DNA from 3 places in the Kocuria sp. HSID16901 genome. Region 3 is predicted to be linked to each of the others. Evidence: riboswitches for the same ligand, from Rfam matches in the RefSeq annotation. Region 3 holds a riboswitch; each other region holds the start of a gene.
The links. Region 3 has a riboswitch for S-adenosylmethionine ahead of D8M21_RS07160 (bifunctional o-acetylhomoserine/o-acetylserine sulfhydrylase). Riboswitches for the same ligand answer to the same signal wherever they lie in the genome.
Positions count from the first base shown of each region.

Region 1: it holds a riboswitch for S-adenosylmethionine, as region 3 does, so the genes downstream of both, metE (5-methyltetrahydropteroyltriglutamate--homocysteine S-methyltransferase) here and D8M21_RS07160 (bifunctional o-acetylhomoserine/o-acetylserine sulfhydrylase) in region 3, are expected to answer to the same signal.
Region 2: it holds a riboswitch for S-adenosylmethionine, as region 3 does, so the genes downstream of both, D8M21_RS06040 (cobalamin-independent methionine synthase II family protein) here and D8M21_RS07160 (bifunctional o-acetylhomoserine/o-acetylserine sulfhydrylase) in region 3, are expected to answer to the same signal.

Region 1 covers NZ_RBLM01000003.1:300,300-306,564, reverse strand. The annotation lists gene D8M21_RS06490 (ABC transporter permease) at 1-46, opposite strand, end outside; gene D8M21_RS06485 (TetR/AcrR family transcriptional regulator) at 114-728, shown strand; gene metE (5-methyltetrahydropteroyltriglutamate--homocysteine S-methyltransferase) at 786-4,133, opposite strand; SAM riboswitch class I at 4,241-4,355, opposite strand; gene D8M21_RS06475 (DsbA family protein) at 4,529-5,197, opposite strand; gene D8M21_RS06470 (hypothetical protein) at 5,355-5,936, shown strand.
Region 2 covers NZ_RBLM01000003.1:198,942-205,206, forward strand. The annotation lists gene D8M21_RS06030 (glucose PTS transporter subunit IIA) at 1-2,033, opposite strand, end outside; gene D8M21_RS06035 (PTS sugar transporter subunit IIA) at 2,151-2,663, opposite strand; gene D8M21_RS06040 (cobalamin-independent methionine synthase II family protein) at 2,706-3,899, opposite strand; SAM riboswitch class I at 3,904-3,998, opposite strand; gene D8M21_RS06045 (amino acid permease) at 4,305-5,873, shown strand; gene ilvD (dihydroxy-acid dehydratase) at 6,038-6,265, shown strand, end outside.
Region 3 covers NZ_RBLM01000004.1:113,387-119,651, forward strand. The annotation lists gene D8M21_RS07145 (glycosyltransferase) at 1-668, shown strand, start outside; gene D8M21_RS07150 (alpha/beta hydrolase) at 704-1,363, opposite strand; gene metX (homoserine O-acetyltransferase MetX) at 1,403-2,593, opposite strand; gene D8M21_RS07160 (bifunctional o-acetylhomoserine/o-acetylserine sulfhydrylase) at 2,609-4,003, opposite strand; SAM riboswitch class IV at 4,126-4,239, opposite strand; gene D8M21_RS07165 (amino acid permease) at 4,412-5,845, shown strand; gene D8M21_RS07170 (S9 family peptidase) at 5,887-6,265, shown strand, end outside.

The DNA.
Region 1 (6,265 bases), on a different contig from region 3:
GGTGCGCGGTGGATTCCGCGCCTGCGGTCGTTTGGCTGCTGCTCATGGCGCCTCCTAAAAAGAACGTTCGTTTTTGTTGGCATCAGCCTAACAGAACGACTATTCTCTTTTCCATGCCTAAACTTTCCGAATCCACCAAGACGGAACGCCGCGAGCGGATCATCGTCGCCGCGCGCGAATGTTTCAGGCGCAATGGCTTCTCCAACACGTCCATGTCCGACATCGTCGAGGCCTCTGGCATGTCCGCAGGGTCCATCTACTCCCACTTCGAGGGAAAGGCCGACATCATGCGCGGCACCGCAGAGAGCATTTTTCGCGCCGCGATCAACGACCTTCGAGAGTTACAACGTGACAAGCGTTACCGACCCACCCCTGCCGATCTCGTCAAACTCTTGGCCATTACCCTCCGAAATATCGGTCTCGGCCCCCTTCTGATTCAGTTCATTTCGGAATCCACGGTCAACCCGGAACTTGCCGGCGTCGCACAAGAGAACTTGAGACGGGCTCGCACGGTCTTATCTGAGAACCTCATCCCGTGGACCACCGCTCGGGCCGAAGAACGAGGGGACTCCCTAGATCCCGCCGACCCTTCGACGGATCCCGAACGCATTGCCAACGTCATCATGGTGATTTTGCACGGATTTTTACTGCGCACTTCCGTGGAACCTGACGTGAACCTCGAAAGACTTGCCGCCGACGTAGCGACCTTGATGCCAGACATTCCCTAAGCTCGGACGCACGACGGCGGGGCCCGCCGCAGCAGACCCCGCCGTCGTCGTCATGCGCTAGACCGCGACCGTTTCCCGGACCCCATGGGCGCCCGCCACCAAATGCCGCAAGGCCGCCGTTGTTTCGGTGTAGCCCCGGGTTTTCAGACCACAGTCGGGATTGGCCCAAAGCCTCCCGCGGGGAACCACCGAAGCAGCGGTGGCCAGCAACTCGCTAATTTCCTCCTGCGCCGGAACGCGCGGCGAATGAATATCCCACACGCCGGGACCGATGCCCCGCTCAAAGCCGATCTCGGACAACGGTCCGAGGAGCTCCATGCGCGACCGGGCGGCCTCGACGCTCGTCACGTCCGCATCTAAGGCGTCAATCGCCGAGAGCACCTCGCCGAATTCCGAATAGCAGAGATGGGTGTGGATCTGCGTTTCGGGTCGGACTCCCGACGTCGCGATGCGGAAGGCACGGACCGACCACTCCAGGTAGTCGGCGTGATCGCGACGTCGTAGGGGAAGCAGTTCCCTCAGGGCCGGCTCGTCGACCTGGATCGCACGAATCCCGGCCGCTTCCAGATCGCGCACCTCGTCTCGGAGGGCCAGCGCGACTTGTTCCGCCGTCTCGGAAACCGGCACGTCCTCGCGGATGAACGACCAGGCCAGGATGGTGACCGGCCCGGTCAGCATGCCCTTGACCGGACGGTCGGTGAGAGATTGCGCGTACGAGGCCCACGGCACGGTGATGGCTTCTCCCCCAATTCCCGGGCCAACCCGCTTGACGTCCCCCCACAAGATCGACGGCCGAGTGCAGCGCGAACCGTACGACTGCACCCACCCGTGTTGTGTGGTGTCAAAGCCCTCAAAGTGCTCGGCAAAATACTGCACCATGTCGTTGCGCTCAGGCTCGCCGTGCACCAAAAGGTCCAGGCCGATGTCCTCTTGCAGGGAGATGACCTCGCGAATTTCCTGCCGAAGCCGGGAGTCGTAATCCGCATCGGAAACGCGGCCGGCGCGATGGGCGGAACGCACGGCCCGCAATTCCGGGGTCTGTGGGAAGGAGCCAATGGTCGTGGTGGGAATCTGGGGCAAGTCCGCGGCAACCCCGCGCTGCTCTTGAGCTTCCCGACGCACCTCGAAGGGTTCGCGGCGGGCATCGTCTTCTGAAAGGCGAGCGCGTCGTTCGCGGATTTCGATCCGTCGCACACCCTCGGTCTCAGCACGGTGGCGCAGAGCCTCGTCCGACTCCCGAAGTTGCTCCTCGATCGCGTCTCCGCCTTCCGCAAGGCCTCGGGCGAGGGCGACCGTTTCCTCGACCTTTTGGTCCGCGAAGGCCAACCATCGCTTCGGCGCCTCGGACAGACGTGTTTCCCGCTCGACGTCGTGAGGGACGTGAATAAGGGAGGTCGAGGTGCACACCGAAACGCGCGCTCCTGCGTCCCGTAACCGTTCCACCAGGTCGAAGGCACGACGAAGATCCGTGCGCCACACGTTGCGCCCATTGACGACGCCGGCCACCAACGTCGGGGAGTCTGGACGGGTAAACAGTGCGAGCTGCTCTGGGGAAAGGTCTCGGAGGACGCCGCGCTCGGGCCCCGAAGTGAGGTCCACATGAACCGCTTCGACGCCGCTCTCGACCAAAGGCTCCAACAACCCCTCGGCATCTCCATAAGGCGTGGTGACCAGGAGGGAGGGGCGTCCATCACCGCGAGATTCGGTGAGCTGACGGTACGTTTCACGCACCGCCTCCGCGAGATCCGGACGGTCGACGTCCGCCACCAGTCCCGGTTCGTCGAGTTGAACCCAGTCGGCTCCGGCCGCACCCAAGTCCGCAATGATCTGCCGATAGACCTCGGTCAGATCCTGAAGGCGGCTCAGTGGGTCGAACCCCTCCGGGGCGTCATCGTCCGCCTTGGAAAGGAGCAAGAACGTGATCGGACCAACCAGTGCGGGCCGGAGCTTCTCCGGGGATCCCGACGACGCCGCGTCCTGCAACTGTCGGCCAAACTCGCTCGTATTCGCACTCAACGGGGTCTCCGGACCAATTTCCGGCACCAGGTAGTGATAGTTCGTGTCGAACCATTTGGTCATTTCGAGCGGCGAATGGGCGTCATCGCCACGGGCCAGAACAAAGGCGGCGTCTTCGTCCAGAGCCCCGGCGTCGTCACGCAGATCCGCGAGGCGTCGAGGAACTGCGCCGGTGGCCAACACGACGTCGAGCACCTGGTCGTAGAGGGCCCACGAGGCCGGGATCGACGCCGCGTCGGTCAGCCCCAGCCGTTCGAGCCTTTCCGTGGCCGCGCTCCTCACTCCCTTCACGGCGTTCGCTAGATCGTCCCGTCCATGGGTACCGCTCCAGTACTTCTCGAGCGCACGTTTGATCTCTCGATCGGGTCCAATTCGCGGATACCCCACGATGGTCGCGGAAGGTACGCGCCGCCTAGCCTCGGCAGGGTTTGCTTCCGGGACAGTCTGCTGGCTGGTCTGTTCATTCTGGCGCTGGGTCACGATGTTCTCCTGAGAAGTCAGTGGGGATTCGGTGCGTCCGGCACGCAAACCGAGACGGTCTACGAGCTCGAGGGCAGCTCGATGTTCGTTGAAGGTGTAAAGGTGAAGTCCGGGTGCTCCGGCGTCGAGGGCTTGGCGGGCGAAGTATTCTGCGTGATCCACGCCGACGGCCAGCCTCTCGGCTTCGGTACGGGCGGTTTCGAGTCGATGAGCGAAATCCGCATCCGGCGCGAGGCCCGCGAGTTCACACACCCGGAGGTACCTCTTCAGGCTGGTCACCGGAAGGATCCCGGGAACCAACGGCAGGTCCACCCCGTTGGCCGAGGCGCGGGTGACAAGGTCGGAGTAGTGCGTCGGGTCCGTATAGACCTGCGTGATCGCAAAGTCCGCACCGGCTCGCTGTTTGGCGAGCAGCACCTCGGTGTCCTGGTGGATGCTCGAGGAATCCGGGTGACGGACCGGATAGGCCGCAACTCCGACGGCGAGCCGTCCGGCGCACAATTCGGGCACTCTTTGCCGCTCGACGTCGCGAATGAGCTCGACCAGATGACGGGCGAAGGGAAGTTCCTCGGAGAGCAGGTGGTGGCCCTCTGGCCTATCTCCACGGAGCGCCAGGAACCCCCGAACCCCGAGATCAATCATCTCGCCGATCAACTCGTGGAGCTTCGGGGCGGGTTGTCCGGTGGCGATCACGTGGGCCAACGGGCGAAGGCCGGTGCGATGAACCAGATGGTCCAGCAATCTGAGGCTTTGCCGGCGTCGTTGTCCGTCCACGGCGGCGGTCACCGAGACGTAATCGGGCCGAACCTCTTCTAATTTCTCGACGGTCGCGGCCAATTTCTCTTCGCTGATCCGCCCTCGCGGCGGATATAACTCGAAGGAAAGTGCCGGTGGGTGGTGTGGTTTCACGGCGGGTTCTCCTTTCGGATACGCCCGATGCAGCGTGAAAACCGTGCGGCCGACGGCGAAGAGAGGGTCGATCGTCGACCCCGCTACCGCCGACCGAGGTTCAATGCACTCCATCGGTCCTGGCGGGAGCACCTTTCCGTGAATATGCGACGAGAGTAATTCGTCTCACGGTGGTTGCTGTGACGTCGTCGAGCCAGGTCTCTCAGTCACTCTGGATAGATACGGTGCTATTCAAGCCCGCGGCTTTGGTGTTCCTCAAGGATTTGACGCGAAATGTCGAGTGTCGTCAGGTAAGACGACGTGACGTCACGCGCGGGAAACATTTCGGAACTAACCTTCTCGAGACGAAATGTGAGCGAGGACCGTCAATTCTTGCTCACGCTGGAGACACAAACTCACTCATCATCTGTCATCTCTTCGAAGGTGTGGATCATGCGGTCCAGACTGCAATTTGCATCCAAATCCCGTACCACCAATCCATCCACCACGAATGCAGGGGCTCCTGCGATGTCCAGCGCTTCCGCTTCGTCGCGCTGCGCCTCCACGGCCTGCTTCACCTCGGGACTGTCCATTTCCTCCAGGAACCGCCCTGGGTCGATACCGAGGGAGGCCGCGAATCTCACGAGGCATTCGAACAACGCGTACGGGCCGCCCGCCCCTTCCCACTCCGACCGGTGGCGCAGGAGAAGATCCGCCATCTCCGGAAACCGATCCAGCCGCTCTGCAGCCTCCATCGCATAGGCAACCGGGACGGCAGATCCGTGAAGACTCAGGGGATAGTTCTTGATGTCGAGGTTCATGCGGCCGCTGAGCCTCCGCCCCGCCTCATAGAAAGTTCGGTAGGCCTCCTCGGCGTATCGACTCTGATAGTCGATGTACATCACGGCCGTGGGCGCACCGGGCTGATGGTGGTTGATGTGCGTTGCTTCCACGCTCGACCAAGCCGCCGGCGCTGGGCCGTCCGAGGCCAGGCCCACCCGGGCATCCGTGGACATGTAGGCCGCGCATCCGAGGGTCAGAACACCCACCAGAGCCACGACTCCCCACTGACCAATCTTCGCCATGGCTCCCTCATTCGCCAGTTTCAGCCCTTTAGTCGGAAATCGATAAAGAACAGACTAGTCCAAATTTGGTCTACACCCAAGTAACTTTCATTGTGGTGCGGATAATTCCGTGATTACATAGGAAAGTCACCAGAGTTTCGCCCCTCGAGAGGTAACAATGTCAGAGAACCACCCGAACCCCACGGGAAACCAGCCCCCTCAGTTCAACGGCGGTCCCGAGCAGGGAACCCCGCAGTACCAGGGCGGAAATCAGCCCGCCGGCCAGCCGGGTTACGGTCAGCCGCAGTATCAGGGCAGTGACTTCGGTCAGCGCAGCCCGTTGGACCGCCCGAAATCGGTCAAGACGGCGTCCGTGCTGATCTTCATCGTCGGTGGTCTGACAATTCTCGGCGGTCTCTTCGGGATGCTCGGCGGACTCGCCGCCAGCGCGTCGACCGAAGCAGCCGATGCCCTCCAGGGCATCCCCCCGGGAGCCCTCATCGGCCTCGGAGTCGTCGACATTATCTTGGGTCTCGTCTTGATCTTCGCCGGTGTGGCCGTTCGCAAGGGCAAGAACTGGGGCCGGATTGCCACTTTGGTCATCACGATCCTGCTGATCATCAGCTTCATCGTCTCCCTGATCGGCGGCAACTTTAGCGGCATCGTCGGCGTGGTCCTCCTGATCATCGCCTCCGTGAACCTCTGGAAGGGCGAAGGCGCGGCCTGGTTCAAGACCCTCCAGGGTCACCAGGCTCGCTAAGACGAAAAGCTTTAAGGGGCAACGGCAACGTTGCCTTGGGCAAGGGGACGGACCATATGGTCCGTCCCCTTGTTGCGTGAGCCGGCACCCACTGGTGCTCGTTGACAGTCCCCCAAGCCGAGGGCCACACTGGATGTAAGGCACTGGGCCGCAGGTTGCCCCGGGCTCCATCATTTAGCCGCTACGAGCGGCCTTCCGCCGAGAGGCGCACCCGGTCCAGTGCCCCATAAACCTTCGAGAACGCCTCCGACGCCGTCGGGGGCGTTTTTCGCGCGCACGCGTGGAGGAACGTAACCTCTCCGCGCGTCATGAAGCCGCCGAGGTCAACT
Region 2 (6,265 bases), on a different contig from region 3:
ACCTCGCGGCCCTTCTCAACGTCGGTATCGCGGAACCCGAAGAACCAGGTCAACGTGAAGGACAAGACCAGCGCCACGGCCGAGGATAGGAGATAGCCCCAGAAGCTCGAGTCCAAGCCCGCGGGATTCACGAAGGACGTGAAGCCGATCAGCGACCCTGTGAAGCCCCACATGTTGACGTGGAACAGGCCCGTCAGCAGGCCGCCGACGGCCGAAGCGCACGAAGCCATGATGAACACCCGGCCGTACTTGAGGTTTACGCCGTACATCGCCGGCTCGGTGATCCCGCAGAACGCCGAAATTGCGGCCGGTCCGGAGAGTTGCTTGATCTTCTGGATCTTCGAGCGGAAAAAGACCGCGGCCACCGCACCACCCTGCGCAACCATCGTCACGGAAATCAGCGCATTGAGCTGAGAGTGTCCGCTCGTGGAAATATCCTGCGCGACCAGAGGGATGACGGCCCAGTGCAGGCCGAAAATGACCAGGCACTGATAGAGACCACCGATGATGAGCCCCGAAATTGCGGGGGAGAGATCGTAGAGGAACTGGATTCCTTGGGCGATGCCCGAGGACATCAGCGTGACGATGGGCCCCAACACGAGGATGATCGCCAGCGACACCACAACGACCTCGACCAACGGCACCAGGATCATCCGCAAGGTCACGGGGATGACCTTCTTGAGCCAAGGCTCCACCACGGACGCCAACCAGGCAGCCACAATGATCGGGAAGATCGTCGAGGAGTAGTCGGCCATGTGATACGGAAGACCGAAAAATTCCCCATTGAGGGACATGCCCGCAATGGATCCACGGCCCTCGCCCTGGGACATCTCGATCAGGCTTGGGTATGTGAGGACGCCGCCGATGATCGCGACGATGATGGGGTCCGAACCCAGCCGTCGGGCCGCCGTGTATCCCACAAAGATCGGCAGGAAGAAGAAGACGGCTCCGGACATCGCGTCGATCAGCGCGTAGGTCTGTGAATTCTCCGTGGTGACGCCGAAGGTCAGGAGCAGCGACAGGATGCCCTTGAGAATTCCTGCGGCCGCGAGCAACCCGATGATTGGGATCATCGATCCCGTGATGACTCCGATGAGCGAGCTGAACCCGTGTTTGACCCACCCCCAAGCGGTATCGGGGCGTTCCGCGGCGGATTCTTCGGCCGAGGCGTCTTCGGCGGTCGCGGCATCGCCCAACTGGTTCTCGATGGCGGCGTACACGTCCTCCACGGCAGGCCCGATGACCACCTGATATTGACCGGCACCCTTGGCGACGTCGATGACGCCGTCCAGGTTGGCCACGGTTGCGTCATCGGCCTTCTGGTCATCTCTAAGGTAGAAACGCACGCGGGTGATGCAGTGGGTGACGCTTCGGATATTGTCCTCGCCGCCCACGTGATGAATGATGTCCCACGCCAAGGCGTCATAGCCGGTGAGTTCCTCGGGGCGAGTCTCCGACGGGTTGTCTGGTGGGGTCGCGGTGCCCTCGGCGCTTCCGGTAGCGCTCGCCGCCGTGGCGCCGGAAGTACTACTGGATTTCTCGGCCGGTTGCGCAACCTTGGCGGTGGCCGCGGCGATGGGTTGACCGGCTTCTGCCTCGCCGCGATCCACGGTCCAGTGGCTGAGTCTCTTGGCGGAGTTGGTGATCACCAAGATCACCGTGGGGTCCTTCCCGGCTTCGCGGATTGCGGGGACATCCACAGTGCCGAGTGCCTGGCCCGCAGCCACCTCGTCGCCTTTGGCGACTCGCAGGTCAAAGGGTTTCCCGTGAAGTTCCACGGTGTCGATGCCAAGGTGGATCAAGAATTCCAGGCCGGACGACGTCTTGAGGCCGAGCGCGTGGCCCGACGACGCAACCATCGTTACGGTGCCGCCGACCGGCGCCACGATCTCTGAGCCGTGTGGTTCGCTGATGCCAAGGCCTTCACCCACCATTTTCCCTGAGAAAACGGGGTCGGGGACGGCGGTGATATCGATGACCTCGCCGGAGACCGGGGCGAGAATCTCGACGGGTTCCTCTGGGAGTTCGCTCATGGTTCTGGCTCCTCATTGAGTCGTACCCCACGCCGATGTGGCGTGGGGTACACACAAGAGTAGCTTTTCGCACCTGACGGGGGCACCCACGGGGTGCGTGGCGGCGATCCCTTTCGGCTAGTCCTTAACGGTCGCCGACGCGGCGACCGCGCCCGCAGAGATCTCGCCGCCCTGTACGTTCAGTGAGCTCAGCCGATCCGCGGAGTTGGTGATGACGACGATCGCCGTCGTGTCCTTGCCTGCGTCCTCGATGGCTTTGAGGTCCATGGTGCCCACGGATTGCCCGGCCTCTACACGATCGCCCTTGACGATCTCGATGTCGAAGGGCTCGCCTCGCAGTTCCACGGTGTCGATGCCCAGGTGCAACAGCACCTCTAGGCCGTCCTCGGTTTTGATGCCGAGGGCGTGCTTGCTGCTCGTTGCCACGGTCACCGTGCCGCTGACGGGAGCGACGATGTCTCCGTTTGTCGGATTCTGGACCCCGAATCCTTCGCCCATCATCTTTTGCGCGAAAACGGGATCTGCGACGTGCTCAATCCTGATGACTTCGCCGGACACCGGGCTGAGGATCTCGCTCGGATGGCCCACCTTGGCGGAACCGTCGGTGAAGTGAGAGGAAACGGTGTTCATGTCGTTTGTCCTTTGTGAGGCAACACAATGTCGCGTCCCACTCTAGAACAGACGATCGCTCGCGATGCGGGCACCCTCCACGAGCGAACGGATCTTGGCCTCCGCGATATCCGGGTGAAGCCGTCCGCCCAAACCGCAGTCGGTACCCGCGACGACGTTCTCCCGCCCCACCACGGAAGCGAACTGCTCGATGCGCTGAGCAACGAGTTCGGGGTGCTCGACCACATTGGTCGAATGGGACACGACTCCGGGCACAATGATCTTTCCCTCGGGGAGGGCGACGTCTTCCCACGCCTTCCACTCGTGAGCGTGGCGGACGTTGCCGGCTTCGAAGACGTAAGCCCCGGCATTAATGGTGAAGAGCGACTCGATGAGATGTTTGATCTCGATGTCGGTGCTGTGGGGGCCGTGCCAGGATCCCCAACACAGGTGAAAGCGCACCTGATCTTCGGGTATGCCGCGCAGGGCATGGTTTGCGGCCTCGATTGCGAGGCGATTGAACGAGAGATACTCGTCGATGCTCGGCTCGGGGACCAGCTGATCCCACGCCTCGGCGATCGACGGGTCGTCTAACTGAAGAATGAAACCGGCGTCGGTGATGGCCTTATATTCCTCGTGAAGCACATCGGCCCAGGCATAGATGAACTCTTCGTCCGTCGCGTAGTACCGATTGCCGATGCGGGAGGCTGATCCGGGGGAGAGGGACGCCACGAAGGCCTCCGACGCGCCGTTCTGATCGACGGCGGATTTCAGATTCGCGATGTCGGTCTCTACGGCGTCCCGGCCTTCGTAGGTCAGCGGCCCGGTCGCGATCGGAAATTCGCCGTCTGGGTCGTTGCCGAGGTCGATGGAACGATAGAAGTCCGCAAAGCGGTTCCAGTCTCGACGCACGGCGAAACTGTTGTACCGGCCGTTGCCCGGCTCGCTGAGGATCTCCCGGAATGAGGCGCCGTCGACGGTCTCAAGGCCCCCGGTTCGGGCGAAGGAGTAGTGCCACCAGGCGCCGTAGTCGATGTCGTCGACCATCGCGTGACCGTATTCGCCGTCGTTGACGGTGTCGATGCCCCACTCGACCTGACGGGCCACGATGTCATCCACCGAGGCGGACAAAGTGCGACGAAATTCTTCGTCGGTGATCTTGCCGTCGCGGCGTCGGGCATTGGCTTGGATCAGCTCGTCGGTGCGGGGCAGGGACCCGACGTGGGTCGTCCGGATGCGATCGGTGCTCCTCAACATGATTCCTCCATCGATCCTGGCGTGAGCACCGCTCCCATGGAAAGGGTTCGGTTGCTGCGACGTCGTAGAGCCAGGTCTCTCGGCCGCTCGGGATGGTGATGTACCCAATTCACCTTTCCCGGCGTTGACTAGGGAATCCAATCGAGGGCGCTGAAATCACGCCTGTGACACGCTGTTGCGCCACTGTTTCGTGTTACCGATTTGTGACGAATGGGGTTATGGTGTCGATTACACACCAGGATCATGTGGGTCACGGGGAATCGCTCTGTGCTCAATCTGAGGACTGGGGAACCACGCCCCAAACAGGGGAAACTACATCGCCGTCGCGCGCATCTACCGATGCCCACCGTCTCGCACGGGTATCGGGCGGAAACGTGCGATGACTCGTCTCTTAAAAGGGAATTTATGTCTGATAAGACTCAACAACAGGTGAGCAAGGACCCGGAGGAATCCGCATTCGAACAAGAGCAGGCGGGCTTCCATCAAAGTCTCGGGCCTCGTCAGCTCCAAATGATTGCGATCGGCGGTGCTATCGGTACGGGCCTGTTCTTGGGCGCCGGTGGCCGTCTCGCGAGTGCCGGCCCCTCGCTGTTTCTGGACTACGCCCTCTGCGGCATCATCGCCTATCTGATTCTTCGAGCTCTGGGTGAGCTCGTCGTGCACCGCCCCTCCTCAGGCTCTTTCGTCTCCTACACCCGAGAGTTCTACGGTGAAAAGGCGGCGTACGTCTCCGGGTGGATGTACTGGCTTAACTGGGCCACAACCGCGATCGTGGACTCCACCGCGATCGCGATCTACGTGCACTGGTTCGGTCAATACAGCGCCTTCATCGACGCGATTCCACAGTGGCTGATTGCCCTCCTGGTGATCGTGATCGTGGTTCTCATGAACTTGATTTCGGTCAAGGTCTTCGGCGAGATGGAATTCTGGTTCGCCTTGATCAAGGTCGTCGCGCTGGTGACCTTCCTGGTCCTGGCCATCTTCTTCGTGATCTTCGGGACGCCCACCGGTTCGCCCCGCGGCTTGGGTCTGATCACCGATAACGGCGGCCTCTTCCCGAACGGCATCATGCCGGCACTGGTCATCATGCAGGGTGTCGTATTTGCGTACGCTTCCATCGAGCTGGTGGGTACGACGTTGGGCGAAACCAAGAACGCGGAAAAGGTGATCCCCAAGGCGATCAACACCGTGATCCTGCGTATCGCGGTCTTCTACGTGGGCGCGATCTTCCTGCTCTGCCTTTTGCTGCCGTACACGGCCTTCAGCGCGGATGAGTCGCCGTTCGTGACGTTCTTCTCCTCGATCAACGTCAGCGCGGCTGGCCCGATCATGGAGCTCGTCGTCATCACTGCGGCCCTCTCCTCGCTCAACGCGGGTCTATATTCCACGGGACGCATTCTTCACTCGATGTCGATGGCGGGTTCCGCGCCGAAGTTCGCACAGCACCTCACCAAATCCGGCGTTCCTTACGGCGGCATTCTGCTGACCGCGGGTGTCGCGCTGTTGGGCGTGGTGTTGAACTACTTCGTCCCGGACGAGGCCTTTGAAATCGTGCTGAATATTGCCTCGCTCGGCATCATCGCCGGTTGGGCCGCGATCGCGTTGGCGCACATGAAGTTCGTGCAGCTAGCCAAACAGGGCAAGTACAAGCGGCCCGAGTATCGGGCGCCCTGGGCACCGTTCACCAACTGGATTACGTTGGTATTCCTCGTTGGTGTGGTCGTGCTGATCGGCTTCGACTATCCGGTGGGTACCTACACCTTGGCTTCGATGATCATCATCATCCCGGCCTTGATCATTGGGTGGTTTGTGGTGCGCACCCGCGTACGCGAACTGGCCGCTGAGCGTGAAGGATTCACGGGCATGTACCCGATTGTCGCGGACCGCCCCGCAGCTCACCGCGACAACCGCCATCACACGGGTCGTGGCAGCACCACCATCATTCACGAGGAGGACGACCCCAAGGATCACTGATCCCGACGTCACCTCGTGGTTACGGTCCCGTCCCTGAAGTATCAGGGGCGGGACCGTCGTCGTTGTGCTCGCGTTTCATCATGCAAGAAACCCCGGACTGTTCATGGGCGTGAGACATCGCGGGAGTACCCTGGGACGAAGCAAAACACCTTGGAGGAGTACACATGCCCGATCTGCGATCCAGGACTTCGACGCACGGACGCAACATGGCAGGCGCCCGCGCTCTGTGGCGCGCCACCGGTATGAAGAAGGAAGATTTCGGGAAGCCGATTGTGGCGATCGCGAACTCATTCACGCAGTTTGTGCCGGGCCACGTTCACCTCAAGAACATGGGCTCGCTCGTGGCCAGCGCGATCGAAGAGGCGGGCGGCGTCGCCAAGGAATTTAATACC
Region 3 (6,265 bases):
TGCCGAGCAGACTGTTTTTGCTCTGGACCGGCGACAACGACCTAAGTCCGCAACGCATGCGGGCCATCAAATCCTTGCGACGTCACAATACTGAATTGGACGTCGTCTTTATCACGGCCGAGAATCTCAACGACGTCGTCGTTCAAGGGCACCCTTTACACCCGGCGTATGAAAAATTAAGCTACGTCCACCGTTCCGATTACCTGCGCGCTTATCTGATGCATCATCATGGAGGCGTTTATTCGGATATCAAGGACATGCGGGAGCCGTGGAAACCACTCATTGATCGTGCAAATCGCGATCACACCATGTGGGCTTGTGGGCTTATACCGCCCGATTCCCGAGACCTCAGCCCGGCGTTCGGAGCACTCGGTTCTGACCAGCGCACCCATTACACACGTATGCTCGATCAGCGCGCCTTTGGGTTCAAGCCAGGTTCTTCGTGGACCGATGCGTGGCTCAGCGAAGTCGAACGTCGCCTGAGTTACTTTGATCGACTATTGGATGAAAAGCGCCCGCAACAGCCCTGGGGCCTCAACGCTGAATATCCCATACCTTGGACCGCTCTCCTGGCCCAAGTCATGGCTCCATTATCCCTGAAGTACAGCAATCACGCTCTCATCGATCCAGACCGTGCTTTCGTGATGCACCTCGACGGCCACCGCTAAACGCCTCGCCCACCCTTCAGAAGCCACCGGCTATCTCAGCGCAGCACGTACGTCAGGAATTCGGAAACGTGCTTCATTTCCTGATTGCTCACTCCGTGACCCATCCCCGCATAGAGAACCTTGGTGACCTGCGTGTGGTCCCTCAGCCAATCGAGGGTGAAGGCCACTAAATCGCCCGTCACGACGGGGTCTTCTTGGTCTCGCCCGTAGAAGAAGGGCAAGCGAGGTGTGCGGGCGGCGAGGGCGGCGTCGTCAAGGGATTCGTCGTCGGAATCGATCACAAAACCGGAGAGTCCCACCACGGCGGCCAGAAGATTCGGGCGATGCCGAGCAACCGAGCTGGCTATTGCCATTCCTTGCGAGAAGCCAAGGAGTGTGACGTCCGCGTACTCATCGGCGTGGGACTCGATCCATGTGGTGACCATCGAAGTGGCTGCCTTCGCGCCTTCTGCAGTCTTGGCGAGACTCCCCTCCGGACCCATATTGAGGTCAAACCAGCTGAACCCGGGGCCACCGGAAGGCATGGGGTCGGGTGCCCTCATCGACGCGTAGGTAAAGCCGTCCGACGGCAATGCGGGCAATAGCCCGAGGAGGTCCTGCTCATTCGATCCGTAGCCGTGAAGCATGAGCACCAAATGAGTGCCGCGGCGTTCTTCGGACGGACGAGAGTATTCGACGAAGGGTTCCTGAGTCATGCTTCCAGTCTAAGCGGGACCTGGAACTGGCCGTGGCGGCTAGCGGCGTGCGGCCTCCGCCGAAGGCCAGCCGGCGGCTAAACAGTTGGCGATCTGGGCGGTCTCGATGAGGAAACCGTCGTGGCCGCTCGGGGACGACACGGTGTGCACCGGAACGGACCGAGGGAGGGCTACGGCCAAACTTTCCGATTCTCGGGGATAAAACAGACGGTCCGAATCGACGGCGATGACGCTCCAGCCGCACGTGGATCGGGCCAAGGCCTCCTGAAGAGTTCCCCGCCCTCGGGAAATGTCGTGGCTCATCAGAGCATCGTTGACGACCAGATAGGAGTTGGCGTCGAAACGGCCTGCCAGCTTCGAAGCATGGTGATCGAGATAGCTTTCCACCCGATAACGCCCACGGCGGTTAACGCAGGGGCCGGTAGGGTCTTCGTCATCTTGAGGAAAGCGACCGAAGCGTTCGTGAAGTTCCGAGGCCGAACGGTACGTGATGTGGGCGATCCGCCGGGCCAGTCCCAATCCATGGACCGGGCCTGGACCCGCGTAGTAATCCCCGCCTGAGAAATCGGGGTCCTGACGAATCGCGAGGCTCTGAGCCTGCCCCCAAGACAGTTGCTCCGCCGTCGCCTCTGGGCCGCAGGCGATCACGGCACAATGCCCCACCCGTTCAGGGAAGGTCACCGCCCATTCCATCGCCCGTGCCCCGCCCATGGAACCGCCAATCACCAGCGAAAATCGTTCGATCCCGAGGGCATCCGCCAAGACCGCCTCGGCCTTCACGGAATCTCGGATGGTCACGAGAGGGAATCGCGAACCCCACGGTTCGCGATCCGGATCCACGGAGGCGGGCGCCGGAGACGCCGGGCCGGTAGATCCGTAACAACCACCCAGAATATTGGGACACACCACAAAATAGCGGTTAGTGTCGATCGCGGCACCAGGCCCGATCAGGCCCTCCCACCATCCCTCCTGCGCGGCCGCCAGGCGTTGCAGCTCGGGGGTGCTCTCGGAGGCCTGACCGCGGGCAGCGTGGGTGTCGCCGGTGAGGGCGTGCAGCACCAAGACGGCGTTGCTGGCGTCGTCGTTCAGGACTCCCCACGTCTCAAAAAAGAGTTCGGCGTCCGGGATGACCGCACCGCTCTCGAGACGAAGGTCCCCGATGCCGAAGCACCGGGCAACCCCTTCGTCCCACAGCGCGGCCTGGTCCGGCCGGGTACCTGCGATCGTCACTAAACCTCCTGACGCCTAGCGCGTAGCTCCCGCCGAGGCCGCACTCTCAGCGGAAGTGTTGGCCTGCCGCAGTTGCGCGAAGCCGTTGTCCAAGTCCGCGAGGATGTCATCGATATGTTCCAGACCCACGGACAAACGGACGAAGCCCGGCGCCACGCCCGCGTCCCGCAGCTCGCTCTCGGAAAGCTGGGAGTGCGTCGTCGACGCGGGGTGGATGACGAGGGAACGAACGTCACCGATATTGGCCACATTCGAGTGCAAGGTCAGGGAGTCCACAAATCGTTGAGCGGGCTCGGCCCCTCCCTCAACTTCGAATCCCACGATGGCTCCGACGCCGCGGGGGGCGTACTTGAGGCCCCGCTCGTACCAGCGGGAAGATTCGAGGCCGGCATAATGCACCTTGGTCACTTCCGGACGAGCCTCGAGCCACCGCGCCACGGCACGGGCATTCTCGACGTGGCGCTCGATGCGCAAGGACAGCGTCTCCAAGCCAACGGCGATATTGAAAGCGTTGGTCGGCGAAATGGAGGACCCAAGATCCCGCAACAGACTCACGCGAGCGCGCAGGATGTAGGAGAGATTGACCCCGAAAACACCATTCGGACCGAGGTCTTCGCCGAAGACCAAGCCGTGGTAGCTCGGGTCGGGCTGGTTGAACTGCGGGAAACGCTCCGGGTATCGCGAGTAGTCGAAAGCGCCCGAATCGATGATCACGCCACCGAGGCTCGTTCCGTGCCCACCCAGATACTTCGTGGCCGAATGCACGACGACGTCGGCACCCCATTCGAAGGGACGCAACAGATACGGGGTCGGAACGGTGTTGTCCACGATCAACGGAACCTCGGATTCGTGGGCCACCTGAGCGATTCCCTCGATGTCGAGGACATCACTGCGGGGGTTGGGAACCGTCTCACCGTAGAACGCCTTGGTGTTTGGCCGCACGGCGGCTCGCCACGATTCGGGATCGTCGAAGTCCTCAACGAAGGTCGTTTCAATCCCGTAGGTGCCGAGTGTGTGCTTGAGGAGGTTGTAGGTTCCTCCGTACAGGCTCGGGCTTGCGACGATGTGGTCTCCGGCTTGCGCCACGTTGAGGATCGCGATGGTGCTCGCGGCCTGACCCGATGCGACGAGCAAGGCTCCCACGCCGCCTTCGAGGGCAGCTAGCCGGTTCTCGACCGCTTCTTGGGTCGGGTTAGTCAAACGCGAATAGATCGGCCCCAATTCCTTGAGACCAAAGCGATGTGCCGCTTGCTCGGAATTCTGGAAGACGAAGGACGTGGTCTGGTAAATCGGCAGGGCCCGCGCACCGGTCGCGGAGTCAGGCTCCTGGCCCGCGTGAATCTGCTGAGTTTCGAATTTCCAGCCCTGGGGGCTATTCGGCGTAGGAAGGTTGGTCGTTTCCGTGCTCATGTTCTGCTCCTGAGTTATCAAGGGCATGGAGCGACCGGTCTGTGCGTCAGCCCGGGTCAACCCGACATCATCCGATGCACCGGGGAATGCGAAGCTCACTCACGTGATGACCGGGCACACCGCGCCCGCGCTTGTGGCCGCATTTTCACGACCACCTGGTCCTCACCCAGGGCACCCCACCGCGGTTGGAGGGTTGCCGGCCAGCAAGCTGGGGCTTGTCACTGGCTCTCTTGACCTGATTCAAGTTTTCTCCGGGCAGGGGCAACGGGTCAAGCTTGGGCCGGATGCTAAGCGCGCGTGACACGTCGTGACATTTATGACGTGGCTCGGTGCAGTTGCGTAACCTATCCAGAGTCAGATTCAAGGACCGATCGTGAGCCATAACGGTCACGAGCGCAAAGGAAGACCGTGCAAGAACGCAGTTCTACCCCGCAGACCCACTCGTCGGCCACCACCGACCCCGCACCGCAAACCCGGAGCTCGCTCCACCGTGGTCTCACTTTGCGACATATTCGTTTCATCGCTCTCGGTTCCGCCATTGGCACCGGGCTCTTCCTCGGCTCGGCGGACGCGATTCAATTCGCCGGTCCGTCCGTTCTGCTCGCTTACGTGATCGGCGGTGCCGCGGTCTTTATGGTCATGCGTGCCATGGGTGAGATGGCCATGGTGCACCCGGTGCCCGGATCGTTCTCGGATTACGCGACGCAGTACCTCGGCCGCTGGGCCGGATTCGTCACAGGCTGGAGCTTCGCCTTCGAAATGGCTCTCGTCGCGGTGGCCGACGTGACCGCCTTTTCCCTCTATATGCGCTTCTGGTTCCCGGGTTCGCCCAGCTGGGTCTGGATCGTCGCGGTGGTCGCCATCATCATGGGGATCAACCTGACGAAGGTCAAAGTATATGGCGAGGTGGAATTCTGGCTCACCATCGTCAAGGTGGGCGCGATCATCGCGATGATCGTGGGCGGCATCGCGCTCATGATCTTCGGCATCTCCCTGCACGATCAGGTGCAGCCGTCGGTCACCAATTTGTGGGAACAGGGTGGTTTCTTCCCGCACGGATTCACCGGATTCCTTGCGTGCTTCACCGTGGTGATGTTCGCCTTTGGCGGCGTCGAAACCATCGGTATTACCGCGGGGGAAGCGGAGAATCCGGGCAAGTCCATCCCGGGGGCCATCAACACCGTGCCCGTGCGGATTCTCCTGTTCTACGTTCTGGCCATGGGCGTCATCATGTCCCTCTACCCGTGGAGCAGCATCGGTAATGAGGGGTCGCCCTTCGTGCAGATCTTCTCTGGGCTCGGCATTCCTGCGGCGGCACACATCCTCAATGTGGTGGTCCTGACCGCCGCCGTCTCGGCGATTAACTCAGACATCTACGGTGCGGGCCGCATGCTGTTCGGTTTGGCTCAGCGAGGGCTGGCTCCGCGCTCGTTCACTCGAGTCTCACCCGGCGGCACACCCCGAATGACGGTGGCCGCGATGGGTCTCGTGTTGGTCGTGGGTGTGCTCGTCAACATCTTCTTCGAAAACGCTTTCCTCTACGTCGCAACACTCGTCACCTTTGCGACCGTGCTGGTGTGGGTCATGATTCTCGTGACGCACCTTGCGATGCGGCGGCAACGTCGACGCGAAGACACGGGGCCGTCTCCGTTCCCGACGCCGCTGTGGCCGGTTGCCTCGTGGGCGGCTTTGGCATTCATGGTGTTCGTGATCGTCTTGCTCGGGTTCTTCGAGGACACCAGGATGTCTCTGATCATCGGCGCCGTCTGGCTGGTTCTGCTGGCCGTTCTGTACCCGCTGACGCGCCGTTCCAGGCAACGCGCCGAGTCCGCCCAGGGCTGACGGCCGCCAGGCGAGGGTGTGCGGATTACTAGACTGGGCGCATGACTTCAGCTGAATCACGCACCGTGCATGGCCCGCAGTGGAATTCCGCGGCACAGCCGCCCCAAACCCGCAAGGTCCCCACCCAACGGTTGATGCACGGCGATGAATTCGTCGACGACTACGAATGGCTCCGGGCGAAAGACGACCCCGCCGTTCTCGACTATCTGAAGGCCGAGAACGCCTACGCCGAGGCTCTCACCGAGGGCCTCGGGGATCTCCGTTCGTCCATCGTGCAGGAGATCAAGGACCGCACCCAGGAGACGGATCTGTCGGTGCCAAATCGCCTTGGCGATTGGTGGTATTTCCAGCGGACCCGTGAGGGCGCCGACTACGCCATCTTCTGCCGCGTCCCCGCCCACAACACCGGCGACACGGCTC